Regions from separate parts of the Leptothrix mechoopdaensis genome, predicted to be linked through region 1. Evidence: predicted binding sites of a transcription regulator. Region 1 holds the regulator's gene; each other region holds the start of a gene.
What was found. Region 1 encodes sigma-54, which starts transcription at its own class of promoters, with help from an activator protein. Its sites were predicted from a motif close to TGGCANGNAANCTGCTTT; they were not measured.

Region 2: ACWA7K_RS08280 (PQQ-dependent methanol/ethanol family dehydrogenase) is a predicted target of sigma-54. The motif match lies at 2,719-2,736, and genes of this name have one in related genera.
Region 3: pedF (cytochrome c-550 PedF) is a predicted target of sigma-54. The motif match lies at 1,482-1,499, and genes of this name have one in related genera.

Annotation. Positions count from the first base shown of each region.
Region 1 covers NZ_CM132699.1:4,224,384-4,228,590, reverse strand. The annotation lists gene ACWA7K_RS18400 (hypothetical protein) at 1-270, shown strand, start outside; gene rpoN (RNA polymerase factor sigma-54) at 468-2,162, opposite strand; gene lptB (LPS export ABC transporter ATP-binding protein) at 2,190-2,948, opposite strand; gene lptA (lipopolysaccharide transport periplasmic protein LptA) at 2,945-3,550, opposite strand; gene ACWA7K_RS18380 (thiol:disulfide interchange protein DsbA/DsbL) at 3,697-4,207, opposite strand, start outside.
Region 2 covers NZ_CM132699.1:1,863,187-1,867,393, reverse strand. The annotation lists gene ACWA7K_RS08285 (sensor histidine kinase) at 1-569, opposite strand, end outside; gene ACWA7K_RS08280 (PQQ-dependent methanol/ethanol family dehydrogenase) at 916-2,655, opposite strand; gene moeA (molybdopterin molybdotransferase MoeA) at 2,914-4,206, opposite strand.
Region 3 covers NZ_CM132699.1:1,894,607-1,898,813, reverse strand. The annotation lists gene ACWA7K_RS08420 (ABC transporter substrate-binding protein) at 1-818, opposite strand, end outside; gene pedF (cytochrome c-550 PedF) at 945-1,442, opposite strand; gene ACWA7K_RS08410 (sigma-54-dependent Fis family transcriptional regulator) at 1,734-3,959, shown strand; gene ACWA7K_RS08405 (hypothetical protein) at 3,994-4,207, opposite strand, start outside.

The sequences.
Region 1 (4,207 bases):
GCCGCCACCGTCACGACCGAAGACCCGCGCATCGCGCTCGTCCAGCGCATCCACGCGCTGCTGCTGCACGAGACCGGCGAAGACATCGACGTCAACCTGATGCTCGGCCCGGCCGAATACGCCCGTGCCGTCATGAGCCTGTGCCGCGCCAGCGGCAACCCCGAACTGAGCGGCCTGGCCGAAGACTTCCTGCGCCGCAGCCGCGCCCAGGCCCACCAGAGCCTGCGCCCGGCCACGCGCTATGCGGAGCAGCTGGCGCAGCAGCAATAGCCACCAGCCCGTCGGACACGGGGTGTCCGACCTACCGGTTGAACGAAACCCGTCGGACACGGGGTGTCCGACCTGCCGTTTGAACGAATCCGGACCGGGTTCAAGACGCCCGGCCGCGTCGCCATCGGCCGACGTCTTTCGGTAGGTCGGACACCCCGTGTCCGACGGGCTGGTGCCAACGGGCCGCCCCAGACATGTCACATGTCCTTGCGCAGGTTCGCGGGGGCGATCTTCAGTGCTTCGCGATATTTGGCGACCGTGCGGCGGGCGACCTGGATGCCCTGCTCTTCCAGCATCGCGCTGAGCTGGCTGTCCGACAGCGGCTTCTTCGGGTCCTCGGCGGCCACGAACTGCTTGATCAGCGCCCGCACCGCCGTGCTCGACGCGTTGCCGCCGGCCTCGGTGTTGAGCGAGCTGCCGAAGAAGTACTTCAGCTCGAAGGTGCCGAACGGCGTGGCCATGTACTTGGCCGTCGTCACGCGCGAGATGGTCGACTCGTGCAGGCCCAGCTCGTCGGCGATCTCGCGCAGCACCAGCGGCTTCATCGCGATCTCGCCGTGGGTGAAGAAGGCCTTCTGGCGTTCGACGATGGCCTGCGAGACCCGCTGGATGGTGTCGAAGCGCTGGAGGATGTTCTTGACGAACCAGCGCGCCTCCTGGAGCCGCGCCGACAGCGTCGCGCCGTTGTCGCCGCCGCCGCCGTTGCGCTGGCTGCGGTGCTGGCGCAGCACCTGCGCGTACATGTCGTTGATGCGCAGCTTGGGCATCACGTCCGGATTCAGCACGACCTTCCAGCCGCGGCCCGACTTCTGCACGATCACGTCGGGCACGACGATGTTGGCCTCGGCGCGGGCGAAGCGGCGGCCGGGCTTGGGTTCGAGCGTGACGATCAGGCTCTGCGCATCGCGGATCAGGTCCTCGTCGACGCCCAGCGCGACGGTCAGCTTGCGCACGTCGCGGCGCGCCAGCAGGTCGAGGTGGTCGCGGCAGATGCGGATCGCGGCGTCGCGCGCCGGCGTCGCGTCGCGTTCGCGCAGCTGCAGCACCAGGCACTCGGCCAGGTCGCGCGCGCCCACGCCCGTCGGCTCCAGGCTCTGCAGCCAGCCCAGCGCGCAGCGCAGGCGGTCGAGCAGGTCCTCGCGCAACAGCGCCTGTTCGGCCAGCAGCGCCGGATCGATCGCGTCGACGGTGTCGTCGACCAGCGAGGCCGACTGCGCCTCGGTGGCCTCGGTCAGCGGCGCGCCGCTCAGGACCTGGACCAGCCGCTCGACGATCTCCTCCAGCCGGTCGGCCAGGTAGCCGTCCTCGTTGAGAGAGTCGATCAGCGACTCGACCAGCATGATGTCCTCGTCGGCCAGCCGCATGCCGCGCAGCTGGGCGCGCAGGTGCTCGGCCAGGCTGGGCACGGCGGTGGAACGTTCGCTCCAGTCGCTGTCGTCGTCCTCGAGCGCGCCGTTGCGGTTGCCGCTGCTGTCGGACAGGCTGTTGAAGTCCTCGCGGTCGTGGCCGCTGTCCCAGTCGTCGGGGGTGGACTCGGCGGCGCCGAAGTCGAGCTGTTCCATGCCGGCGCCGTCGCCATCGGCGGCGCTGCTGGCGGACTCGGCGGGGCTGTCGGAGGGCCCTTCGGAGACCCGCTCGGCGGTGTAGTCGGACGAGCCGGCAGCGCCGCCGTCATCGGCCGGCGCGACCGGCACGCCCTCGTCGGGCAGCGCCATCGGGCGATCGGCGCCAGCGGCGTCCTCGTCGGCTTCCAGGAACGGGTTCTGTTCGAGCATCTGCTCGACTTCCTGGTGCAGTTCGAGCGTCGACAGCTGCAGCAGGCGGATCGATTGCTGCAGCTGGGGCGTCAGCGCCAGGTGCTGGGAAAGGCGGACCTGCAGGGAGGGTTTCATGGGGGTCGGCCAGGGGTCACACGCGGGTCACATCCGGAAGTGCTCGCCAAGGTAGACCTTGCGAACATCCGGGTTCTCGACGATCTCGGCCGGCGTGCCTTCGGCCAGCACGCGGCCCTCGCTGATGATGTAGGCGCGGTCGCAGATGCCGAGCGTCTCGCGCACGTTGTGGTCGGTGATCAGCACCCCGATGCCACGCGCCTTGAGGAATCCGATGATCCGCTGGATCTCGATCACCGCGATCGGGTCGACGCCCGCGAACGGCTCGTCCAGCAGGATGAAGCGCGGCTGGGTCGCCAGCGCCCGGGCGATCTCGACGCGCCGGCGTTCGCCGCCGGACAACGCCGGCGCCGGGCTGTGGCGCAGCCGGGTGATCGACAGGTCGGCCATCAGCGATTCGAGCATCGGCTCGATGTGGGCCGCGTCGACGCGCCGGCCGCTGGCGTCCTGCTGCAGCTCCAGCACGGCGCGGATGTTCTCCTCGACCGTCAGGCGCCGGAAGATCGACGCTTCCTGCGGCAGGTAGGACAGCCCGAGCCGGGCGCGCTGGTGGATCGGCTGGCCCTGCACCGGCCGGCCGTCGATGCGGATCTCGCCGGCATCGGCCCGGACCAGGCCGACCAGCATGTAGAAGCTGGTGGTCTTGCCCGCGCCGTTGGGCCCCAGCAGGCCGACGACCTCGCCGCTGTCGACGGCCAGGTGGACGTCCTTGACGACCTTGCGGGCGCCGTAGGACTTCTGCAGTCCCTGGGCCTCGAGTCGGCTGGTGGCGTTCGCCGCGCTCAACGGCCGGCTCCACCGGGGGCCGACGCGCCCGGCTGGGCCGGCCGCGGCGTCACGACGCCGCGCACCCGGCCGGAGCCGGCGGGGCTGGTCGTGCCGGCGGGCGCCGGGGCTGCGCCGAGGATCTCGAAGGCGTCGCGGCCATGGTCATAGACGATGGTCTCGCCGCTGATCTGGTCGGCCAGAACCGCGCCGCGCCAGAGCCGCACCTGGGCCTGCTTCTGAAAGTTCACCGTCTGCGTGACGGTGTCGTACTCGATCCGCAGGGCCTGGCCCTCGACCGTCTCGTCGACGCCGTCGCGCTTCTGCCGGAAGGTCGCCGGCTGCTCGGCGCTGCCGGTGGCGACGGCGACCTGGCCGGTCGGCGTCTCGCGCAGCTCGACCAGCGCGGCCTTGAGCACCAGCGTGCCGCGGGTGATCTCGACGCCGCCGCTGAGCACCTGCACCTTGCGCTTGCCGTCGATGCGCAGCTGGCCGGCGTCGAAGCTCAGCGGCAGGTCACGATCGGCGCGTTCGGCCCGGACCGGCAGCGCGCACGCCATCAGCAGGGCGAGCCCGGTCAGGGCGGCGCGCAGGGCGGGGGTGAAGGTGGGGGACGGCGTCATGGCGGCACAGAAATTGCAGACGATTCTAGCCATACGTCTGCGCCGCCGGGTGGTTTTGATGCATCAACCGAAGCGGGAGTTCACCTCACGGCGCACCCGCTGCGGCTGGCGGGAAGAGGTCCGCCTGGACCCCTTCCGATCGGGCCTCAGCCCTTGCGAACGCGCGCGATCAGCTGGTCGGCCAGTGCCAGGCAACGCTGGCCGCCTTCGAGCTCGGGCGTGTTCTCGCCGCCGGCCAGCGACGGCGAGGTGTAGAAGCGACCGTGGATGCCGATCGCCGGCACGCCGTCGATCTTGTAGGCCTCGGCCAGCTGCTTGCCCTGGCGCACCTTGGCCTGCATGCCGAAGGAATTGAACATCTCGACGAACTTGGCCTTGTCGCCGCCGTTCTTCTCGATGAAGTCGATGATCTCCTCGGGCCTGTCCAGACGCTGACGCTGCACGTGGATGGCGTGGAAGATCTTGCGCTGGAAGTTGTCGGTCCAGCCCAGCGCCTCCAGCGTCGCCGACAGGCGCTGCTGCGGCTCGAAACTCGGGCGGAAGCCCACGTGGACGCGGCGGAAGGCGACGTCGGCGGGCAGCTTCTTCGACCAGGCGTCCAGCGCCGGCTCGAAGGCGTTGCAGTGCGGGCAGCCGTACCAGAAGAACTCGACCACC
Region 2 (4,207 bases), 2.4 Mb from region 1:
GCCTGCGGTCGCTTGTAGAACTCGATCGCGCCGACGACGCTGCCATCGCTCGGGTCGACCACCGGCACGTAGGTCTCCATGAAGATGCCGGACTCCAGGTGCGGGGCGGTGCGCTCCTCGACGCCGTGTTCGATGAAGTCGTCGTCGCGCTGGACCCGAACCTCGCCGCGCAGCGCGGCCTCGAGGTTGGGGTTCAGGCGGTACTGGCGGCCGATCAGCCGCTCGTCGCTGGACCAGATCACCTCGCGGTGGCGGTTGTAGGCGTTGGCCCGCAGCACGTCGGGCATCGCCGCCAGATGGGTCAGCGCGGTGCGGACCTCCTGGCTCGGCTCGCGGTCCGAGCCGGCGATGAACATCACCATCGGCCGCTCGACCCGCATCAGGCTGTCGACGAATTCGGACGTCAGCGCCGCCTGCTGGCGCATCAGCCGTTCGGAGAAGAACCAGTTCAGCAGCATCGCCAGCGCGAGCGCGATGGCCGACAACGACACCAGCGCCACGACCGAGAACCAGCGGGTCAGGCTGAAGGTGCCGGGCGAGCGTGGCTTGAGCGTGGTCAGGAAGGGCATGTCGGGAACGATTGAACTGGGATTTGTTCCCAAATGTATCAAGCACGTTCCATGCCGGAAATGATGTCTCGTTCCCGATTCAGGTCGGTATCCCGTCACTACCCAGGGGGAAATCGGATGGGTGTCTTCTGACGCGGCCGTCGTGGTCGATCGGTCAGCGGTCGTTGGGGCAAGGAGGGTGGGGCATTTCACGCCATGTTGATCAGAAGCCCCAACTGGGTCACCACCACGTTCGCAGCGTCCGCACCCCCAAACGACAACGGCGACCCTCGCGGGTCGCCGTTGTCCGGATCTCGCGGACCCCGCAGCGTGCGGGGTCCGGCGTCAGGTCCCGGGGTTCAGGCCATCACTTGGCCAGCTTGAACACCCAGACCGAGCCGCCCTGCTCCAGGTAGTTGACCTTCTTGGCCACGTCGCCACCCCACAGCGGGACGGCGCCGCCCCAGCCGGAGGCCACCGCGACGTACTGCTCGCCGCCTTCGCTCCAGGTCACCGGCGGGGCCACGACGCCCGAACCGGTCTGGAACTTCCAGACGATCTTGCCGGTCTTGGCGTCAGCCGCCTGCAGGAAGCCTTCCGGGGTGCCCCAGAACACCAGGTTGCCGCCGGTGGTCAGAACGCCACCCCACAGCGGGGCGTTGTTCGGCGCTTCCCAGACGATCTTGCCGCTCTTCGGGTCGATCGCGCGCATCGCGCCGATGGGGCCGTCGCCCAGCGTCTTGATGGTGAAGCCGGCGCCCAGGTAGGCGGCACCCTTCTTGTAGGTGATCGGCTCGTTCCAGATCTCCATGCCCCATTCGTTGGCCGGCACGTAGAACAGCTTCGTGTCGGGCGAGTAGGCCATCGGCATCTGGTTCTTGCCACCCAGGAAGGACGGCGCGGCGAAGACCGTGTTGCCCTTCTTGCCGTCGGCGCCGGCGACCGGGTCACCCGGGCGGTTTTCCGGCACGTAGTTCGGGCGGCCCGTCTTCAGGTCGATGCCGGTGGCCCAGGTGATCTTCTTGACGAAGGGGAAGGCGTTCTCGAGCTTGCCGTTCTTCGCGTCGATGACGTAGAAGAAGCCGTTGCGGTCAGCCTTGCCGCCGAGGATCTTGCCGCCGTCGTTGTAGGTGACGAACTCGTTGACGCCGTCGAAGTCCCAGCCGTCGTTCGGCGTGGTCTGGTAGTGCCAGACGATCTTGCCGGTCTTCACGTCGATGGCGACGGTCGAGCAGCTGAAGAGGTTGTCACCCTTGCGCAGGTGGCTGTTCCACGGAGCCGGGTTGCCGGTGCCGAAGTAGGCCAGGCCGGTGCGGGCGTCGTAGGTGCCACCCAGCCAGGTGGCGGCGCCGCCGGTCTTCCACAGGTCACCCGGCCAGCTCTGGCCGGTCGTGCCGGAGATACCGTTTTCCTTCTTGTTGCCGTCCTTGTCGTACGTGTAGCCCATGTGGCCTTCGACGGTCGGACGGGTCCAGACCAGCGCGCCGGTCTTCGGGTCACGGGCCTCGACGCGGCCGGTGATGCCGAATTCGCCGCCGGACACGCCGGTCAGCAGCAGGCCGTTGGCGATCAGCGGGGCGGCCGAGGCCGAGTAGCCGGCGGCGTAGTCGTCGATCTTTTCCTTCCAGACGACTTCACCGGTGTCCTGGTTCAGAGCGACCAGCTGGGCGTCCAGCGTGGCGAAGATCACCAGGTTGTCGTACAGGGCGGCGCCGCGGTTGATCACGTCGCAGCAGGGCATGATGCCGTCGGGCAGGCGGTGCTCGTACTTCCACAGCTTGGCGCCGGTCTTGGCGTCGAGCGCGAAGATGCGCGAGTAGGAGGCCGTCACGAACATCTTGCCGTTGTGGATCACCGGCTGCGATTCCTGGCCGCGCTGCTTCTCGCCACCGAACGAGAACGACCACACCGGCACGAGCTTGTTGATCGTGGACGGGTTGATCTGCTTGAGCGGCGAGTAGCGCTGGCCTTGCGTGCCCATGCCCCACGACAGCACGTCACCCGTGCTGGCCGCGTCGTTCTCGATCATCTTGTCGGTCACCGCCGCGTGGGCGGCCAGGGTCGACAGGGAAGCTGCAACCAGCAGGCTCAGCAAGCTTTTCTTCATGGAAACGTCTCCTCGGCGAGGTGTGTCAAGGCGGCTGGAACGAGGCCGCCCGGGAACCTTCCAAGGGCAACAAGCGTGCCAATGCACAAAAGCCGATTCGGCGCACTTCCAGCCGATTTCAACCCGTCAAACGTCCGGGTTAGTCCGAGTCGGGTGTGCCAGCCTTGAACAGATGACACGCGAAGACGCGGTGAAGCAGGTCAGCGGGGCCGTGCGGTTGTCACAGGCCGGACTTCAGGCAAACCCGCAAGTCCTGTCCTAGACCAGCCCGTCGAACAGCCAGACCTCGACCGGATCACCCGCCGCGACCGAGGCCTGCTCGTGACCGAGCACGACCAGCGCGTTGGCCTCGCTCATGCTGCGCAGGATGCCGGCGCCCTGCGAGCCGGTCAGCCGCACCGACCAGCCGCCGTCGTCGGCCCGGCCGACGATGCCGCGCTGGAACTCGGTCCGGCCCGGGCGCTTGCGGATCGCCGTCTCGCAGCGCGCCCGCAGCGTCGGCAGCGGCCGGACCTCGGCACCGCCGAGCTGCTGCAGGGCTTCGCGGACGAAGGCGTAGAAGGTCACCAGGCTGGCGACCGGGTTGCCGGGCAGGGCGAACAGCCAGCGCGGCGGCTGGCCTTCGGGTGCCGCGAGCGGTCCGAAGGCGAACGGCCGGCCGGGGCGCATCGCGACCTTCCAGAAGTCGACCCGGCCCAGCCGGGCCAGCAGCGTGCGGGTGTGGTCGGCATCACCGACGCTGACGCCGCCGCTGGTCAGCACGACGTCGGCCTCGGCGATGGCGCGCTGCAGCGTGGCCTCGAGCGCCGCCGGGTCGTCGCGCACGAGGCCCAGGTCGACCACCTCGGCGCCCAGGCGCTGCAGCGCGCCGACCAGCGCCGGCCGGTTGCTGTCGTAGATGCAGCCGGCGTCCAGCGGCTCGCCCAGGCTGCGCAGCTCGTTGCCGGTCGAGAACACGGCTACCTTCAGGCGCCGCCGCACCGTCACCCGGCCGATGCCGAGCGAGGCGATCAGCCCCAGCTCAGCCGGCCGCAGCGTCCGTCCGGCCGGCACGGCGGGCTTGCCGCGTGCCAGATCCTCGCCGGCCAGGCGGCGGTTCTCGCCCGGCTGCACGACGCCGGCCGCCAGCGTGATCGCCGGCTCGCCGTCGACCGTCGTGGTCTTGCACAGCTCCTGCGGCACGACCGTGTCGAGTCCGGCCGGCATGACCGCGCCGGTCATGATCCGCACGCAGCCGCCGGGCGGCACCTCGAAGGCCGGCACGTCGCCGGCGTGCAGCGTGGCGACCACCCGCAGCGTGGCGACCTGGCCGGCGGCCGGCAGGTCGGCGGACGCGAAGGCGTAGCCGTCCATCGCCGAGTTGTCGTGCGCCGGCACGTCGATCGCCGAGATCACCGGCTCGGCCAGCGTGCGGCCCAGCGCGTCATGCAGCGCGACGCTCTCGTCGCCGGTGATCGGCACGAGCGCGGCGGCGATGGCGGCGCGGGCCTGGTCGACGCTCAGGTGGGCATCGCCGCTGATCAGGGGGGAGGGGCCGAGGGCTGCGGTCATG
Region 3 (4,207 bases), 2.3 Mb from region 1:
TTGCCCTGTTCGGCGAGATCGTTGAGCGTGCCCTGCAGCGCGCGCGCCAGGTCGCCGGCGCTGCGCTTGACGGCCATGCCGACGGCCCAGCCGTCGCGCGGCGCACGCGGGATCGGCAGCGGCGTGATGGCGTAGCGCGGGTCGTCGCGCAGCACCGATTCCAGCTCCGAGCGCAGGCCCGCCGCCACCGGCACCTCGCCCTTGCGCAGCAGCTGGGCCGCGTCGACGCCCGAGGGCAGGTCGGTGACGAGCTGCTCGCGCAGCCGGCCGTTCTCGGCGCCGATCATCAGCCAGCCGGCCAGCGACAGGCCGGGCACCGCGATGCGGCGGTTCTTCAGGTCGTCGAGTCCGTCGAGCTTCGGGACGACGCTCAGGTCGCGGGCGATCACGACGCGTTCACGCCAGTAGGGTCCGAAGATCTCGACCTGCGGGCTCGAATCGATCAGCGGCCGGTCCACCGGCACGTGCAGCAGCACGTCGGCAGGGCCCCAGCCCAGGTAGTGACCGCGCCAGACCATGTTGCGCAGGTCGTCGGACATGTTCTCGCCCGCCGTGAACGGCAGGACCGAGGTCTGCACGCCCAGGCCGCCGGCCAGCGCCCGCGCCAGTTCGACCTCGATCCCCTTGCCGTCGACATGGAAGGGCGGCAGTTCCTGGTAGACGCCGACGATCAGGCGACCGCGGGCGCGCACCTTCTCCAGCGCCGAGGCGCCGTCGGCCGCCTGGGCGAGCACGGAAGTGGCGGTGCCGCCGGCGCCGAGCGCGACGGCCAGGGAAGCCAGGGATGAGCCCTGGCGCAGGAATCGACGACGGTTCATGGCTTGTCTCTCGGTTCGGACGCCGTGTGGCGGCGTCTCGTGGTGGGCAGGAACGACAACGGCGCCATGGGGCGCCGAAGGGGGGAAATCGGTCAGGTGCTCAGCTGCCGATCCGCTCGGAGCGGATCAGAGCGGCTTCTCGCGACGGGTCTCGAGGTAGGCCTTGATCGACCAGACGGCTTCCTGCGACAGGATGCCCTCGAACGGCGGCATGTAGACCGCGCCGTTGCGGACCTTGCCACGGCGGACGCTGCCGCTGAAGTAGTCGTCGATCTCGCGCACGCAGGCGGCCTTGCGGCGTGCGTCCTTGGCGTTGGCGCAGTCGTTGTCGAGCTTGCGCAGGTCGGGCGCGATGCCGCCGGAGATGGCTTCCAGGCCGTGGCAGCGGGCGCAGTTCTGGTTGTAGGCCGAGCTGCCGATGGCGACCGCCTTGTCGTTGCCGCGGTAGGGGTTGTCGGGCAGCCAGTCGGCGCCGAGCTGCGGCAGGCTGCTGGTGTCGACCGCCTGGGGCGTGACGTCACCGTGGGCGACGGCCCAGGTGCTGAGGCCGGCCAGGCCGGCGAAGGCGAGGGCGGCGAGGGTGCGGGCGACGGGGCGCAGGGTCAGGGAGCGGGGCATCGGCATGTCTCCAGGATCGTTGAGGATGGGTGCTTGGACGGCATGTCTGCAATGCCCGTGCCAACGGCTTCCAGCGCGTCCGCCCGGGGACTCCGGCCGCCTGCTTGAGGGGTTGTCCGGGTGTCCTGTTGCGAGCTGGCGCGGATGGGACAGGGGTGGCCGGGTGACAACCCGGTGTCCCGTTCGAGGTGTTCCATCGTGTGACACCCTCGGGACAGTCCCGGGTGGCGGGACGTGTCACGCTCCACGATCCTTCGGCCCGCGTCGTCACCGTCCCATCTTCCTGAGGAGCCCTGCATGTCCACGAGTTACCTGCCGCCGATCGGCAGCGCACGCGCCCGACTGCAGGCGGACGAACCCCGCCGCCCGATCGCCTCGGCGCTGCAACTGCCCGAGGAACACGTCGAGCGCATCGACCAGTCGCACGAGCGTTGCCAGGCGCTCGGCCTGTCGCGCATCGAGCGGCCCGACTTCTCGCCGCTCGGCCGCACCGACCTGTCGGTGGTGCGCGAGCGCAACCACCGCCTCTACACCCATGCCGCGCCGGTGATGGAGATGCTGCACGACCAGATCGTCGAGTCGCAGAGCATGGTGGTGCTGACCGACGCGACCGGCGTGATCCTGCATTCGATCGGCGTCGACGACTTCCTCAGCCGTGCCTCCAAGGTGGCGCTGGCGCCGGGCGCCAATTGGTCCGAGCAGTACAAGGGCACCAACGCGGTCGGCACCGCGCTGATCGAGGAACGCCCGGTGCTGGTCCACGCCGACGAGCACTACCTGCACGCCAACCATTTCCTGACCTGCTCGGCCGCGCCCATCCTTGACCCGCGCGGCAACATCCTGGGCGTGCTCGACGTCTCGGGCGATCACCGCGGCTACCACCAGCACACGATGGGGCTGGTCAAGATGAGCGCGCGGATGATCGAGAACCACTGGCTCACCGACGACTACCGCAACGTCATGCGCCTGCACTTCCACAGCCGCGTCGAGTTCATCGGCACGCTGATGGAGGGCATCGTCGCCGTCAGCCAGGACGGCAAGCTCGTGGGCGCCAACCGTGGCGCGCTGGAGCAGCTGGGCCTGAGCGGCGCGGCGCTGCGCATGCACTCGCTGAGCACGCTGTTCGGCACGACGGTGGCCGCGCTGGTCGACCGCTTCCGTTCGCCGCTGGCCACGCCGCTGCCGCTGGAGACCAACAACGGCCGCCAGTTCCACGTCTACGCGCGCTTCAACTGGCCGGTCTGGCAGAGCTTCGACACGATGCTGCGCGAGCAGACTGGCGAGCCGGCCTCGGCGGGTGATGCGGCCCCTGCGGCCAGTCATTCCGCAACCGCCGCCGATGCGGCGAACACGTCCGGCGCGACCGGTCAGCCGGCATCGGCCGCGGTCCAGCCGTCGACTTCGGGCGGGACCGCCCAGCGCGAAGGCCTGGCCCGCCTGGCGACCGGCGACGCCCAGGTCGGGGCGCTGCTCGACAAGATCCGGCGAGTGCTCAACCGCGACATCCCGATCCTCGTGCTGGGCGAGACCGGCACCGGCAAGGAACTGCTGGCACGAGCGATCCACCAGGATTCGGACCGCGCCAAGCAGCCCTTCGTGGCGGTCAACTGCGCGTCGATCCCTGACACGCTGATCGAGGCCGAGCTGTTCGGCTACGAGGAAGGCGCCTTCACCGGTGCGCGCCGCAAGGGCGCCGTTGGCAAGATCGTCCAGGCCAATGGCGGCACGCTGTTCCTCGACGAGATCGGCGACATGCCGATCGCCCTTCAGGCCCACCTGCTGCGGGTGCTGCAGGAGCGCCAGGTGACACCGCTGGGCAGCGCCAAGTCGGTGGCGGTCGACGTGATGCTGGTCTGCGCGACCCACCGCAACCTGCGCGAGATGATCGAGCAGAAGACCTTCCGCGAGGACCTCTACTACCGCCTGAACGGTCTGGCCGTGCGCCTGCCGCCGCTGCGTGAACGCAGCGACCTGATGCCGCTGGTCGAGCGCATCCTCGAACGCGAATGCGGCCGCAACGCGCCCACGCTCAGCACCGAGGTCGTGCGCCTGTTCCAGGCCTATGCCTGGCCCGGCAACGTGCGCCAGCTGTTCAACGTGCTGCGCACCGCCTGCGTGATGGCGGCGGGTGAACGGGTGATCACGCGCGACCACCTGTCCGACGACTTCATCGAGGACGCGCGCCGCGCGCTCGACGAACGCCAGGCCCGCCAGGCCGTGCAGCCGGAGCCGGCGAGCGAGCCCGCGCCGGCCACGGCCAACGCGGCGAGCGCGCCGTTCCAGCCCGCCACTTCGCGGGCCGCCTCCGGCGATGCGTCCTCGCTGTCCTCGGCCACCTTGCCGCCGGGGGTCGGGCGTGGCATGCCGGTCGAGTCCACGCCGCGCTCGCTGGAGGACATCGAGCTGATGTCGATCCGCACGGCGGTGGAGGCGGCCGGCGGCAACATCTCGGTGGCGGCCAAGCAGCTGGGCATCAGCCGCAACACCATCTACCGCAAGCTGCGCTGGAACAAGCCGGCCTGATGTCCGGGATGCGTGTTGCGCGCCAGTTGCGCGATCAGCGGCCTTCCGGGCGGCTGGCAGGGGCCGCGTCGAAGGCACGGTCCTCCAGCTCGCGCCAGGCCCGCTGCCAGTTCAGCGCGTGGCGTTCGCTGCGGGTGAAGCGCGCGTCCACGCCCGGCAACTGCGCCGGGGCGGGTTCGGTCTCGCCGATGCCAGCGGACTGCGCGGCGCTCACGGCCTCGCGCAGGGCCTGCCAGTACGCGGCCTGC